4 regions of the Shewanella sp. 4t3-1-2LB genome follow, and region 1 is predicted to be linked to each of the others. Evidence: predicted binding sites of a transcription regulator. Region 1 holds the regulator's gene; each other region holds the start of a gene.
What was found. Region 1 encodes sigma-54, which starts transcription at its own class of promoters, with help from an activator protein. Its sites were predicted from a motif close to GTTGGCACGNNNNTNGNNT; they were not measured.
Positions count from the first base shown of each region.

Region 1 (3,846 bases):
GCTGAGTGTCATGCACCTTCTTAGCCTTTGTTGAATGATGGAATCACGTTTATTTTGACGTAGAGATTTGGCGGGGCGAAAAACGGTTAACTGGCTTCATCGAAGCGGGCATTGATCAGATTGCAGATGGCTTCCATTGCTGGTTCTGCATCAGGACCATCCGCAATTAGTCGGATTTTTTTACCCATGCCGGTTTCCAGCATCAGCAACCCGAGCACGCTTGCAGCAGAAGCTTTTTTTTCACCTTGGATCAGAAAGATATTAGCGTCAAACTCATTGGCGAGTATGGCCAGTTTTGTCGCCGCTCTGGCATGTAATCCCAGCTTATTGAGAATGGTGATTTCTCGCTCAATTCTTGCCATGTTCGAGTTCCCGGTGGCGTGCCTGAACTTTATGCTTACTGTTGCTGAAACGCTTTGCAAGTTGCTCTGCTACATAAACGGAGCGGTGTTGTCCGCCGGTGCAACCAATGGCTACGGTAAGGTAACTGCGGTTATTGCGTTCCAGATGGGGTAACCATGTATCGAGCAAGTTTTCTATTTGCCAGATAAACTTATTTACTAGCGGTTGGCGGTTGAGAAACTCACGTACCGGTTCATCCAACCCAGTCAGTGGTCTGAGCTGAGGCTCCCAGTGGGGATTAGGTAAAAAACGTGCATCAAACACGAAATCGGCTTCTGCGGGCAACCCATGCTTAAATCCAAAGGATTCGAAGTTGATCACCAGTTCTTTGGTGGCACTTCCCAGTAAAATCTCCCGTACTGTGTCACTTAGTTCATAGATATTCAGCGTGGAGGTATCTATGTAATGATCCATCAGTTGTGACAGCGGGGCGAGTAGTTTACCTTCCTGCTCGATAGCATCTTTTAGCGAAATTTTACTTTTAGATAATGGATGCAGGCGCCGGGTTTCGCTATAGCGTTTTAACAGCACTTTATCAGATGCATTCAGGAAAAAGCTGATGACCTCAGTGCCTTGGGGCAGTTTTCCTAGCTGGCCCTCGAGCACTTTATCCTGGTTAGGCATATTCCGCACATCGACACTAATCGCCACCAACTCATTACTGCCACGAAGATTATCCAGCAAACTGCCAATCATGGGTAAAGGCAAATTGTCGACGCAGTAGTAGCCCATGTCTTCCAGTACTCGCAATGCTACAGATTTTCCTGAGCCGGAGCGGCCGGAGACGATGGCCAGTTTCATCCGGTGATCACCTGATACAATTCTTCTTTGGTGGTCGCCTTGCGCAACTGCTTAAGTATCTGCTTGTCACTGAGTTTTTCAGCCATTGCCGATAAGGTGCTCAGGTGCTGCTGGCATTGATCTGCGGGCACCACTAGGGCAAACAGGATATCGACCGGTTGGTTGTCAATGGCATCGAAAGCAATCGGCTCGTTACATTTCACCAGCACTGCAATCGGGGTAGTTATGTCCGGCATACGACCATGAGGAATGGCTATGCCATTGCCTATGCCCGTGCTTCCCATTTTTTCTCTGGCCAACAGGCTTTCAAAAATGGCTTGGGACGACAGATTGGGATACTGGGCCGCGGCGAGTTCGCTGATGAGCTCCAATACCTTTTTCTTGCTGCCGGGTGTGGCGCAGGTGGTACACTCCGGCCGCAGGACGGTACTAAGTTCCATCATGAGTATTTTGTCAGCTTTTCTTTGTATTTAATGATCTGACGATCCAATTTATCAATCAGAGCGTCAATGGCTGCGTACATGTCGGTGTGCTCTGCGGTGCCGTGCACTTCGCCACCGTTCAGATGTAGCTTGGCTTCGACTCTTTGTATAGCTTTTTCTACATTGAGTACGACATGCACATTATTGATCTGTTCGAAATGACGTTCAAGTTTTGCAAATTTACTCTCCACGTAGCTACGCAACGAGTCGGTGATCTCAATATGATGGCCTGCCAGGTTGATTTGCATAGGGGTGTCCTCCATAGGGGTACTGTGGAATTACAAACTCTTACGCTGATTTGAGGGCGGGATCAGCATGGCTTCACGATACTTTGCAATGGTCCGTCTTGCCACGTTAATTCCCTGTTCCGCCAGCAACTGTGCCATTTTGCTGTCACTGAGCGGCTTTTTCTGATTCTCTGCTGCGACCAGTTTCTTGATAAAGGCTCGTATGGCGGTTGACGAACACTCGCCGCCATCATCGGTGCCAACATGGCTGGAAAAGAAATATTTCAGTTCAAAAATACCGCGAGGAGTATGCATGTATTTTTGCGTCGTCACTCGTGAAATCGTCGATTCATGCATATCGACCGCTTCGGCGATATCGTTGAGTACCATTGGTTTCATGGCTTCTTCACCATATTCAAAGAAGCCTTGTTGAAACTGGACGATACAATTAGCAACTTTCAGCAAGGTTTCATTGCGGCTTTCCAAACTCTTGATAAACCATTTGGCTTCCTGCAAATGTCCGCGGATAAACTGGCTGTCTGACTGGCTGCGAACACTGCGCGCCATGGCGGCATATTGCTGATTAATACTCAGTTTGGGCATACAATCTGGGTTGAGTTCGACAATCCAGCGGCCATTCTTTTTCCAGACGCTGACATCCGGGATCACATATTCCTCGTCCTGTGGCTGTACCAACAGGCCGGGCCGAGGGTTGAGTGTCTGGATCAACACGATGGCATCTCGTAGATCTTCTTCTCTGAGGCGTGTTTTACGCATCAAGGTGCGATAATCTTTCGCGGCGATCAGATCGAGGTGTTGCTCCAGCAACATGATGGCATTTTCTAAATGCGGTGTGTCTTCACTGAACTGTGACAGCTGGATCAGCAAACATTCCCGTAAATCTCGAGCAGCAACCCCCACAGGGTCAAAGTGCTGAATGCGTTTCAGTACGGCTTCTACTTCGTCCAATTCAATCTCAGGATTGCCCATGGCTTCCAGAATTTCTTCTGTGCTTTGAGTCAGATAACCCTGATCATCAATGGCCTCAATAATGGCGGTGGCAATGGCTGAGTCGGTTTCGGAAAACGGTGTCAGGTTTTTCTGCCATTCCAAATGTTCACGTAATCCTTCGGAGGTTTCTCCCTGAAATGGCGTGTCATCATCGCGGATAGGACCCGCAGGGGCAGCAGGTGCTGCGGTAAAGACTTCATCCCAAGTGGTGTCCATTGGCAGTTCTTCTGGCAGGGATTGGCTGGTTAACGCATCGGAAGTCTCAATAGTTGAACTGTCTTCCGTTTGAACGTCGATGGTTGGCGTGTCGAGATCATTATCCACATCATTGTCGTCATCGGCTAATTGACTATCTTCATTGACTTCCAATAGTGGATTGGCTTCCAGCGCCTGCTGAATTTCCTGTTGTAACTCCAGCGACGACAACTGCAGCAAACGGATTGCCTGCTGCAGTTGTGGTGTCATAGTCAGCTGTTGACCCAGCTTTAACTGGAGTGACGTTTTCATGTTACCGCTTACTCCTACATCCTATCGTGTAATAAAAAATCCAGTAATTACAGTCTTTAACAATTAGAATTGCCTACCCAAAGGTGGTTACTATAGCTTGAATTGCTCTCCTAAGTACACTGCACGTACTTGTTGATTATCGAGGATTTCAGCAGGGGAGCCTTCTGCGATCAACTGACCGTGACTAACGATGTAGGCGCGCTCACACACATCAAGTGTTTCACGCACATTATGGTCGGTAATCAGCACTCCCAGTCCGCGGGAACGCAGCTGTTCAATAATTTTTTTGATATCGATGACCGATATGGGATCCACGCCCGCAAAGGGTTCGTCCAGCAAAATAAATTTTGGATCCGCCGCGAGGGCTCTGGCTATTTCAACTCGGCGTCTTTCACCGCCCGATAGTGACATCCCAA
Region 1 covers NZ_JAFNJD010000056.1:11,125-14,970, reverse strand. Annotated here, with positions in the region: gene J3L11_RS17070 (HPr family phosphocarrier protein) at 87-362, opposite strand; gene rapZ (RNase adapter RapZ) at 349-1,203, opposite strand; gene ptsN (PTS IIA-like nitrogen regulatory protein PtsN) at 1,200-1,643, opposite strand; gene hpf (ribosome hibernation promoting factor) at 1,643-1,933, opposite strand; gene J3L11_RS17050 (RNA polymerase factor sigma-54) at 1,964-3,430, opposite strand; gene lptB (LPS export ABC transporter ATP-binding protein) at 3,521-3,846, opposite strand, start outside.

Region 2 (3,846 bases), on a different contig from region 1:
CACACCACCACTGAAATCGGTCTCGATGGCACCAGGAGCCAGCACATTAACTCGGATCTGGCGCGGTCCCAGTTCTTTGGCCCAGTAGCGAGTTAGTACCTCAATGGCACCTTTCATCGCCGCATAAGCGCCAGCACCGTTGATGGCAAAGCGTGCCAGACCACTGGAGATATTCAGCACTGAACCGCCATCACTTAGCAACGGCAGTAATGCTTGCGTCAAAAACATTGGACCTTTCAGGTGGATACGGTACAGCTCGTCAAATTGCGCCTCTGTGGTTGCCGCTAATGGCTGGTGCAGACCGATACCTGCGTTATTCACCAGATGATTCAATGCTGCCCCTTGCCAATGTTGCTGCAGCAGTGCGGCGACGGTTTTGGCAAAGTCGGTAAAAGTATTGCTGTCTGCCACGTCCAATGGCAATAGTTCAGCCTTGCGACCAAGTGTCGCCACCTGTTGCTGGACCTCGGCAGCAGCGCTAGCGTTATGTTGGTAGGTGAGGATTAGATCGTGTCCGCGAGCGGCAAGCGCCAGCGCCATATGCTTACCAAGGCCACGGCTACCGCCGGTAATCAGGGTTATCTGTTGCATGAGTTGTCTCCGTTATCACATGAGTTGATGTTGGTATCAGCATATTGATTTGCATTTTGTGGATAAACCTACATATAAAGGATAGATATGTTCCAAATTAGGGATAATCAAAATGCAAGACAGGTTAGAAGCGATGCGTATTTTCTTGCGCGTGGCGGAGTTAGGCAGTTTTACCGGCGCCAGTGATAGTCTAGGAATATCCCGCACTCAAGTGTCTAAAACGGTGCAACAGTTGGAACAGCAATGGCAAGTACGCTTGTTGCAGCGTACTACACGCAAAGTACGGTTAACGCTAGACGGCGAACAATGTCTACAACGCTGTCAGGCGCTGCTCAGTGACTATAGTGAACTGGAAGAGCTGTTTTTGCGTCGGGAACGGTCTCTCAGTGGCCGGATCCGTATCGATATGTCGCAAGGCTTTGCCCGTCATTTGCTATTTCCAGCATTACAGGCATTTATGGCGCAGCATCCGCAACTGATATTGGAGATCAGCAGTACCGACCGTAAAGTGGATATTGTGGCTGAAGGTTTTGATGCGGTGTTGCGTATCGGCAAACTGGAACAGGAAGGCGTTGTAGCGAAAAAGCTGGGTTATTTGCAACAAGTGAGTGTAGCTTCCGCCTCCTACATTCAACGTTGTGGTATTCCGCAAACGCTTAGAGATTTAGCGCAGCACCAGTTAGTGCAATATGTCACCACTTTCGGTGACCCAGGCGGTTTTGAATATCTTGATGGGCAGACACTACAAATGTTGCCGATGCCGACAAGCGTGTTTGTCAATAACAGTGATGCTTATGTCGCGGCTTGCCGTGGCCATCTTGGCATTATCCAGTCGCCATTGCTGGGCCTGAACCAGTATCTTAAAATGGGCGAGTTACAGCAGATTTTGCCAGATATTATGGTGCCAAGTATGCCGGTGTACTTGTTGTATCCGCATCGCCGTCACTTATCACAGCGGCTGCGATTACTGAGTGACTGGTTAACGCAACTGCTCGCTACCGGAGAAGGCATAGTGTTAAGCCGCTGAATATAGGCAGGGTGGCAAAATAAGTGCCCCGGGATAAACCCGGGGCTTTATTTTTATACTCCGATGGCTTGACTCATCGGGTTGATTGCAGGGCAATTCTTACAGGCTGTAATACAGCTCAAATTCTACTGGGTGAGTTGTACGGTTAACTTTCTCTGATTCTGCAGTCTTCAGTGCGATGTAAGAATCGATGAAGTCATCAGAGAATACCCCGCCTTTGGTGAGGAAGTCACGGTCAGCATCCAGTGCCGCCAGTGCAATGTCCAAGGACTCAGAGACGGTTGGGATAGCCAGTGCTTCTTCAGCTGGCAGATCATACAGGTCCTTGTCCATGGCATCGCCAGGGTGGATCTTGTTCTGGATACCATCCAGGCCCGCCATCATCAGTGCCGCGAAAGCCAAATATGGGTTAGCGGCTGGATCTGGGAAGCGAGTCTCGATACGACGTGCTTTTGGTGATGGTACTACTGGAATACGGATAGAAGCACTACGATTACGGGCAGAGTAAGCCAGCATTACCGGGGCTTCAAAGTGTGGTACCAGACGCTTGTATGAGTTAGTACTTGGGTTGGTGAAGGCGTTCAGTGCCCGAGCGTGCTTGATGATACCGCCGATATAGTACAGACAGGTTTCAGACAAGCCAGCATATTTGTCACCGGCGAACAGGTTAACACCATCCTTAGACAAAGATTGATGTACATGCATACCGCTGCCGTTATCGCCCATGATGGGTTTTGGCATAAAAGTGGCGGTTTTGCCGTAGGCATGGGCCATGTTGTGTACAACATATTTCAGCGTCAGGATTTCGTCCGCTTTGGCGGTCAGCGTGTTAAAGCGAGTTGCAATTTCATTCTGACCAGCTGTTGCCACTTCATGATGGTGCGCTTCAACTTTCAGACCCATCTCTTCCAGTACCAGACAGGTCGCACTGCGCCAGTCTTGTGATGAATCGACTGGAGGTACAGGGAAATAACCACCTTTCACCATTGGGCGGTGACCAGTGTTACCTTCTTCATATTCGTTAGCAGAGCTCCAAGCCGCTTCTTTGGCGCCGATTTTGTAGAAGTTGCCGGACATATCTGAACCGAAACGCACATCGTCAAACACGAAGAATTCTGGTTCTGGGCCAATCAGTACTGTGTCAGCAATACCGGTAGACTTCAGATATTCTTCCGCTTTCTTGGCAATAGAACGTGGGTCACGGTTGTAACCCTGCATGGTGGCAGGTTCGAGTACGTCACAACGGATAATGGCAGTGGTTTCTTCGGTGAACGGGTCCAACACAAAAGTAGACGCATCTGGCATCAGCACCATGTCAGATTCATTGATACCTTTCCAGCCTGCAATAGAAGAACCGTCAAACATTTTGCCGTCTTCGAAGAAATCAGCATCTACTTGATGAGAAGGTACTGATACGTGCTGTTCTTTACCCTTGGTATCAACAAAACGCAAATCGACAAACTTTACTTCCAACTCTTCAAGCTGTTTTAAAACAGATTTAACTGATGACATTCTCAAGCCTCCGGGTAGGGTATGGTTTATGCCCTTTGTCAACTTTTGTATAAGCTCTGCGCTGGGCGCCGCCTGTAATTAGGGCTTCTATAAGCCAGAGCTGTGCCAGATCTTTAACACGCTGAAATCAAAGGGTATGTTCGAATATGGCGCAAATAAAACAGTTAAGTATGCACATTTATGGTGCAATGTTGCCATTTTTTGGTGCGGGCCACGTTCTGACACATTAATGACGGAGCCTTGGAATTTCGCCGAAGGATGACCACTTACACTGCTACCTGCCTCGGTTAGAGTAGAGCGCTATTAAGGGTAAATCAACCGTTATTGTATTGTTGTAAAGATCTTAAATTTCTGCAGGTTTTTCCTGTAAACCAAGGGCTTTATGTGAATTAAACTTTTGAGAAATTGATAACGTCGGTGCAGCCAAAAAGGCCATATAGATTAGCGAACAACCTCAGCCAGGTGTTGCCTACACAACAAACATTTCGTCTATAGAGAAAATGTCCATCGCTATGCTAGCAGTGTGACGAATACTATCGACTTGCCCCAACTTGGTGATATATCTGCCCAGAAAAAAACGCACGAACTTTTCTGACGTTCTCGGGACACAGATGCGATAAGCAAATTGTATAAATTAATATCAATGACACATAGCTCAGTGTATAATCGCCGCCTTTCCGCAAGAATTAACGTATCCGGCGGCGAAAATTTCTGCC
Region 2 covers NZ_JAFNJD010000043.1:29,283-33,128, forward strand. Annotated here, with positions in the region: gene J3L11_RS14900 (SDR family oxidoreductase) at 1-591, opposite strand, end outside; gene J3L11_RS14905 (LysR family transcriptional regulator) at 704-1,618, shown strand; gene glnA (glutamate--ammonia ligase) at 1,718-3,130, opposite strand.
Region 2: the regulator sigma-54 is predicted to act here: its motif matches at 3,222-3,240, upstream of glnA (glutamate--ammonia ligase).

Region 3 (3,846 bases), on a different contig from region 1:
CACGTTGGAGCTTTCCAGATATGATGATTTGATTGCACCAAACACACCACTGTTGGCTTCACCCGCCAATGCCTCACCAGATTCCAGACTGGCTTTCCAGGAGGTATTACCCACCTGAGTCAACCCTTGTTCATTGGAGAACCTTGCCAATGCTACCCGCGCCAATGGTACTGTTGAGCCATTACTGTATTTGGCAGAAATCAGACCATCAGAACCTACTTCAACGTTGGTCAATCTACCAACGGTAATACCATCCTGAGTCAGTTCGGTGGTGCTGAAACTCTCTGCATATTGTGTTGGCTGATTGAAACCGATAGAGATCTGCTGCGAACCTTCTGCCGCCGCGCTCAGGACATTGGCACCAGAAACACCTAACTGCTGCGTAGTAATCACGGCTGGATTTGATCCTTTATAAGCACCAGTAGCGTCAAAGGTCAGTACCGCGCCAGTCCAACCACCAGTGGTTTGCGCAGTGCCAGTGCTATCGGCGGTTCCATCACCATTAGTATCTGTCTGGTAGGTACCAGCAGCACCGTCAAGATTGACCTGCTTACCATCAACTGCGTAGAAAACGACCCAGTTGCTTTCACCGGTATAGGCACCGTTCTGTGGCTTAACAAAGTAAGACGTCAACGTGTGAGATTCACCCAGTGAGTCATATACCGTCACTGCAGTAGAATTATTAAAGGTGTTGGAGTCGTTAGGATCAAACGCTGCTGGGTCCAGAGCACTAGAATTGGAGTTAAGATTCATGCTCATCGCCACATTTTTGGTTGCTTGTGGACTGCCCGCAGTATCAGGGATTTGTACTGGTTTGGTAGTACTTAAACTGACTGAAGCGGAGTTACCGTCAGAGTCTACCTGGAAACACTGTAAATAGTTGCCTTGGGAGTCAACCAGAAAACCCTTCTCATCACGCTTGAAAGCTCCCGCTCGGGTAAAAGAGAAATCCTGAGTATCTATGGACGAAGATGTGACAAAAAAGCCATTACCGCTAATTGCCATATCCAACGCATTGTTGGTGGATTGCAGATTGCCCTGATGGAACTGCTGCGCCACTTGGGTGGTGGTGACACCACCACCAACGGCGGTCTTACTATTGGAGAATATGGAGTTAGCGTATACATCTGCAAACTCGGCACGCGACTCTTTAAACCCTGTAGTGTTTACGTTTGCGATGTTGTTTGCTGTAGTGTTGAGATCTTTCTGCGCCGCGTTGATGCCGCTAAGAGCAATATTAAAAGACATAATCCACCTCTTGTATTTTTACTGTCGTCCGGCTTATCCCGGCGCCAAACTTAGCCTTCAGAAACCGCCAGAACATCCGACAACGCCACCCCGCCGATACCACGCACATTGAGTACGGCCCCGGAGCTGGAATTTAGCGAAACACTACTGACATGCCCATAGGTACTGACATATAAATCTTCCGATTTACCGTCAACGACCCCGTTAGCTTTGATGGTATATTGGCCGGCCGCTACAGCATTACCGCTGTTATCCATACCATCCCAGTCAACATCTATGTTGCCCCCCGCACTGCCATCAACAGTAAAGGTCCGGACTACTTGTCCTGTCGCATCTTGTACAGACACCTTAATGGCATTAATTGGAGCGCTAGTACTGATAATACCTCTGATAGAAGGTTCATCAGCCGACAGATAAGCTGTACCTGATGGCACCAACACTTTCTGGCCAACCAGACCAGAGGCCTGTAACGCCTGACTGGAGGTCATGACAGTGTTGAGGTTACTGATCTCATCATTTAGTTTGCCAATACCATCTACAGTAGAAAACGAAGCCATCTGTGCAATCATCTGGTCATTATCAACAGGATTAGATGGGTCTTGCATCGACAACTGGGTACTCAGCAATGCGAAGAAGTCTTCCTGACTCAACGACTGATTATTAGAGGTTTTAGTGGTGCTAGTATCAGTTGTTGAAGAGTTTACCGAATTGATAGTACTCACGGCCTATCTCCTTTATTCGCCTAGCCGCAGCGTCTGCTGCAGCATGGACTTTGTAGCATCCGCTACCTGAACATTCATCTGGTAGGAACGCGAAGCAGAAATCATATCTGCCATCTCTTCCACCACATTGACATTGGGTTTGTATATGTAACCATCAGCATCCGCCAGCGGATGGTCCGGGGAATATTCCTTCACCAGCGGTTTGTCACTTTCAACAATACCAGCCACTTTCACTGAATAAGCATCCTGCTGTTGCTGCTGACCGTTCGTCGCTTTTGCCAACTCCGCTTCAAATACCGGATGTCTGGCTTTGTAGGTTTTATCCACACTGCTGGAAACTGAATCAGCATTGGCAATATTACTTGCGGTAGTATTCAGCCGTACCGACTGAGCTGACATGCCTGAACCGGCAATATTAAAAATATTGAACAAGCCCATTATCAGTCTCCTCTGATCGCCTTTTTCATGCCGGAAAACTTGCCGTCAAGAAACCCCAACGACATTTGATACTCCAGCGCATTCTGCATAAATACCTGTTGCTCTTCCTGCATATCAACCGTATTACCATCACCGGTGTCGGGCTGATTAGGGATGCGGAATTTGACGTTTTCCTGTACCAATGACTTCATATCAAAATGATTTTCCGCCGTTGCCGCCATCTGCATGCTCTGTTGTTTACCCACTGCATTTTGCAAAGCTGCATTAAAATCGACATCTCTAGCCTTGTAATTTGGCGTATCGGCGTTAGCGATGTTACTGGACAACACCTCAGCACGCTGCGCACGGATCCCGAGCGTGTACTGATGAATGCCCAATGCCTTATCAAAACTGATCGCCATAAAACCGCCTCTCACTGGATAGTTTGTCAAAACAAAGCAAACTATGTGCCAAAGATATCACGCTGTGATTGGACTTTTTGCAGATAGGAAAACCGTGACGGTAATCTACGCAATAAAAATGCCAGCATATTGGCTGGCATTTTTATTTTGTTAATAATCAATTGTTTAATTCTAATTTTTTCGCTGATAATAAATTCCGGGGTTACAGCGGATCATATCAAATTCATCAGACAACCCTGCAATTGACTCAGAAGCGCCAAGAAACAGGATGCCTTTGGGATTAAGAGCGGCAGCAAATTGCCGCAGGATTTTTTGCTTGGCTTCCGGGGCAAAATAGATAAGCACGTTACGGCAGAAAATAATGTCAAACTTACCCAGCAAGCTATAACTCTCAAGCAAATTGTGAGCGCGGAAACTTACTAACCGTCTGACATTATCCTTCACCCGCATGTTGCCACCCGGCAAGGTATCAAAAAACTGACGTTTACGTTCATCAGATAATCCACGCCCTAACGCTAGGCTGTCATATTCAGCATTCTTGCAACGATCCAGCATCGAAGGCGACAGATCTGTCGCCAAAATTGAGGCGCCACCAGGTAATCCGCCAAGGCGACGTTGCTGATATTCGAGAATGGTCATGGCCAGAGAATAGGGTTCTTGCCCTGACGAACATGCTGCCGACCAAATTTTCAGTGGCCGCCCCAGTTTGGCAAATTGAGGCAAGATATTATTTGACAATAATTCAAAGGGATAACGATCACGAAACCACAAGGTTTCATTAGTTGTCATCGCGTCAATCACTTCAGCACGTAACTGTCGCTCAGTGGGACGCATCGACTGCTTCACCACATCAGACAAGGAGGGCAGCCCATATTTTCCCATCAATGGGGCCAGACGGCTGCGTACCAGATACTGCTTATTTTCGCCCAGCACAATGCCACTGTGTTGTTCCAAAAACAGCCGGAACTGGTTGTACTCGGTTTCTGCAAGAGATTTATCTGGCACCTTGGTATCCCATATTCATAAAACATACTGGC
Region 3 covers NZ_JAFNJD010000030.1:32,232-36,077, reverse strand. Annotated here, with positions in the region: gene flgE (flagellar hook protein FlgE) at 1-1,248, opposite strand, end outside; gene flgD (flagellar hook assembly protein FlgD) at 1,299-1,961, opposite strand; gene flgC (flagellar basal body rod protein FlgC) at 1,983-2,408, opposite strand; gene flgB (flagellar basal body rod protein FlgB) at 2,411-2,809, opposite strand; gene J3L11_RS12075 (protein-glutamate O-methyltransferase CheR) at 2,981-3,814, opposite strand.
Region 3: the regulator sigma-54 is predicted to act here: its motif matches at 2,844-2,862, upstream of flgB (flagellar basal body rod protein FlgB).

Region 4 (3,846 bases), on a different contig from region 1:
CTTTATGTAGGTTACGGGCGCGGGCGTAGTAGCCTAGCCCGGTCCACAGGTGCAGCACTTCATCAATATCCGCATTGGCTAAGGCCACTACATCTGGGAAGCGCTGCATAAAACGGTTGAAATAGGGGATGACGGTTGCCACCTGCGTTTGTTGCAACATGATTTCTGAAACCCATACTTTATAAGGGGTTTTATTGAGTTGCCAGGGCAGGGTTTTACGGCCGTGTTGACCGTACCAACTGATAATGCGTTGCGAAAATGACGTCGTTTTCATGGGCCGCAGTGTAGCTTTAGCCGGATCGCCACACAAGGGGTATTACCAGGGCTGATAGCGAACTCATTGCTTATTGATATACTTTTCTACAAGCGGGGCTTGCACTCATTGGTGAACTTTGCATAATGCCCTTCTTTTATGAAGTCTGGCTGGGTCAGGGGTATTCATGAGCGAAGTCACCACTGCTGAATATAATGAAGAAGGCAAGTATCTGCGCAAAGTTAAAAGTTTTGTTTTGCGAGAAGGACGCCTGACCAAAGGCCAGGAACAGGCTATTGAGCAACATTGGGCTAGCATGGGGTTGGAATACTCCGCCGAAGCGATGGACTTGCAGCAGGTATTTGGTCGTAATGCCGATGTGGTGCTGGAGATTGGTTTCGGTATGGGCGCATCACTGGTGGCAATGGCGCAAGCGGCACCTGAGAAAGATTTCATCGGTATCGAAGTGCATAAACCGGGTGTTGGTGCCTGTCTGGCAGCTGCCGCTGAGGCGGGTGTGACTAATCTGCGGGTGTTTCATCACGATGCGGTAGAAGTGTTGCAGCACACTATTCCAGAATCTTCGTTGGCACGGGTGCAGTTGTTTTTCCCTGACCCTTGGCATAAAAAACGTCACCATAAACGGCGTATTGTGCAGCCGGAATTTGTGCAGTTGCTGCGTTCCCGCTTGCGCATTGGTGGTGTGTTCCACATGGCAACCGATTGGGAAAACTATAGCGAACACATGCTGGAGGTGATGAATCAGGCTCAAGGCTATAAAAATCAGTCAGTTGATGGTACTGTGGTGGCTCGGCCTGACTATCGGCCACTGACCAAATTTGAAGCCCGCGGCCAACGTCTTGGGCATGGTGTTTGGGATTTGATGTTCGAACGTACTGAATAACGAAAGTAACAGAGGGGTTGCCATGGCCATTCGTAGTCGCCGTTTGCGTAAGAAGTTGCGGGTTGATGAGTTTCAGGAGCTGGGTTTTGACGTCAGTTGGCGCTTTGCTGATAGTCTGAGCGAAGAAGAGATTGATGATTTTGTGGAGCGCTTCATCAGTGAAGTGATTGAGCCGCGTGAACTCGGTTTCCACGGTGGCGGCCATAGATTATGGGATGGCGTAGTCGCTACTCAGCGTCTTGGCAAATGTACTGATGATGATCGTAAAGCCGTAGAAAGTTTTCTGAAAAGCCTCAATGCCGAAGAGATAGAGATCAGCGAACTCTACGATATCTGGTGGGGCTAACAACCTCCGTTTTATTAGAAGCAGTGCTGCGGCGCTGCTTTTTTTATGCCTGTTCCAACCTTCTTTGCCTCTCGGATTGTCATATTCACCAAAAGCTGGTGTGTTTTACTATCTAACGGCCACTTCATAATGTCTAATAAAAATTAAACCAATAAAATCAATTAATTAAATTTTGGCATGAGCTGTGCTTTATCTAGGACAGTTTGATGAATAATTTGAAAAGGATAAATCGAATGAAAACTCTGTTGCTGGGCATGACTCTGGGATGTGCACTACTGGCTCCCGCTTCTTCGGCTTGGGCTTTGGGATTGGGCGGAGATAACGATGCTTGCGATGTGTCGCTTAATTATGACGTGACGCTGACGCCGAAAAAACTGGTGATAGGCGATCAGGGCCAAGAGCGCTATCGCGTAGAAATGGATCGCCTATATGTAGATGGCAAAGAAGTAACGCTAGATGCAAAGCAGAAAAAACTGCTGACAGAATACCAGCAGGGCATGGCTAAGCAGTTGCCCGAAGTGGTTGCTTTGGTCGATGAAGCAATGGATATGGCTAATGCTGCCGTGAGCACTGCATTGACGCCGCTGCTGGGCGATGAAACCGGCACCAAACTGAACGACATGATGACACAACTACACGAACGGGTCGGCAAAGTGGTGTATCACAAAGGTGACACCTATTTTATCGGTGCCACCGACGACACTATTGATAAAGCCTTTGATGAAGAGTTTTCCCGCCAGATGGAAGACCTGGTGATGCAGTCGATGGGCTCCATCATGATCAACATTGGCAAAAGCATGATGAACGGCGAAGGTGACTTCAGCGAACGTATGGATGCCTTTGGTAAACGCATGGATAAGTTGGGCGAAGAGATCGATCAGCAAATGGATGAACGTTCTAAAGCGCTCGATAAACGTGCCGACGCGTTATGTGATGATTTTCAGCAGCTAATGGCCGTAGAAGACCAACTGCGACAGAGTGTTCCGGCATTGTCTGCTTACCCACTGGTGTCCGGTCGCCCATAACCCAATAAACGTCTCCTTGGACGTAGACTTGCCCCGCATCCTCCTTCCTGTTGCGGGGATTTTTTTATGTTTCTTTTTTGCGAATACAGAACAATGGCGTTAGAGTAGCGAACAAAGACTTGATATACTTTCGAGCGTTAACCCCCGACGTCCTGTCGGCGGCTCGGTAAAACAATCATTGTTATTTACGATTTGCAGATTTTCCGTACCACTCCGCTGGCTGGAGCGATAGCGTTTTCTTTGTAAAACATAAAGAAGTTAAAGGCTTAAGGCGACTTTCATGTTAGAACTATTGGAACCCATTGCGATTTTTACCCATGTCGCCCGTGCCGGCAGTTTCAGTGCTGCTGCTCGTCGCTTGGGAATTTCAAAGTCCAAGGTCAGTACCCAAGTAGCTGATCTGGAACATAAACTGGGCGTTCAACTTATCCAGCGCACCACCCGCAGTCTTTGTCTGACGGAGGCGGGTAATTTGCTGTACACCCAGGGTGAAGAGTTGTTACGTGGTGCTGATCAAGCGGTAGCCAGTGTGCATAACCTCAATGATGCTACCCGCGGTGTGCTGAAATTGGGGATCTCTCAGTCATTTGGCACCGCGCATATTATTCCCGCGTTGCCTGAGTTTATGGCACGCCATCCCGAGCTGGAATTACAAGTGAGTTTGCTGGATCACAAGGTGGATGTGGTCAGTGAAGGGTTGGATCTGCTGCTGACCATGTCAGAACAGTTACCGCTGGGCATGGTTGCTAGACCACTGATGAAGTGTCAGTTTATGCTGCTGGCATCACCGGAATATGTTGCCACACATGGTAAGCTGATGCGTCCAGAACAGTTAGTCGAACATAACTGCTTGGTGTATCACGGTGAATGGCACGAACACAGCGTTTGGCAGTTCAAGAAGGGTGATGACTATTGTGAAATTGGGGTTAACGGTAATTTCCGCGTTGATAACGCGCCTGCCCTGAAATCGGCGGCCGTCAGTGGTCTGGGGATTGTATATCTAGCCACCTATCTGCTGGAAAACGAAATAGAAGAGGGCAAATTGGTGCCTCTGCTGCCTGAGTGGCATTTGGTGAACCACCTGCCGCTGCAGGCAGTGTACCCGCGGCGTAAACATTTGGCACCTAAAGTCAGCGCTTTCATCGATTTCATTAAGAACCACATCGGTACGCCACCGAAATGGGATGAAAAATACGCAGAGATTTTTGCTAAACGGCAGTAACCATCGGCTAGTTTTTCGTATCCATGACGATTGATGCTAAAAAAATCCTCCACGACTAGGAGGATTTTTTTAGGGTGTTACACCATACGTATTATG
Region 4 covers NZ_JAFNJD010000022.1:58,477-62,322, reverse strand. Annotated here, with positions in the region: gene mutY (A/G-specific adenine glycosylase) at 1-274, opposite strand, end outside; gene trmB (tRNA (guanosine(46)-N7)-methyltransferase TrmB) at 441-1,157, shown strand; gene J3L11_RS09835 (50S ribosome-binding protein YggL) at 1,180-1,503, shown strand; gene J3L11_RS09830 (YggN family protein) at 1,737-2,528, shown strand; gene J3L11_RS09825 (LysR family transcriptional regulator) at 2,809-3,750, shown strand.
Region 4: the regulator sigma-54 is predicted to act here: its motif matches at 1,675-1,693, upstream of J3L11_RS09830 (YggN family protein).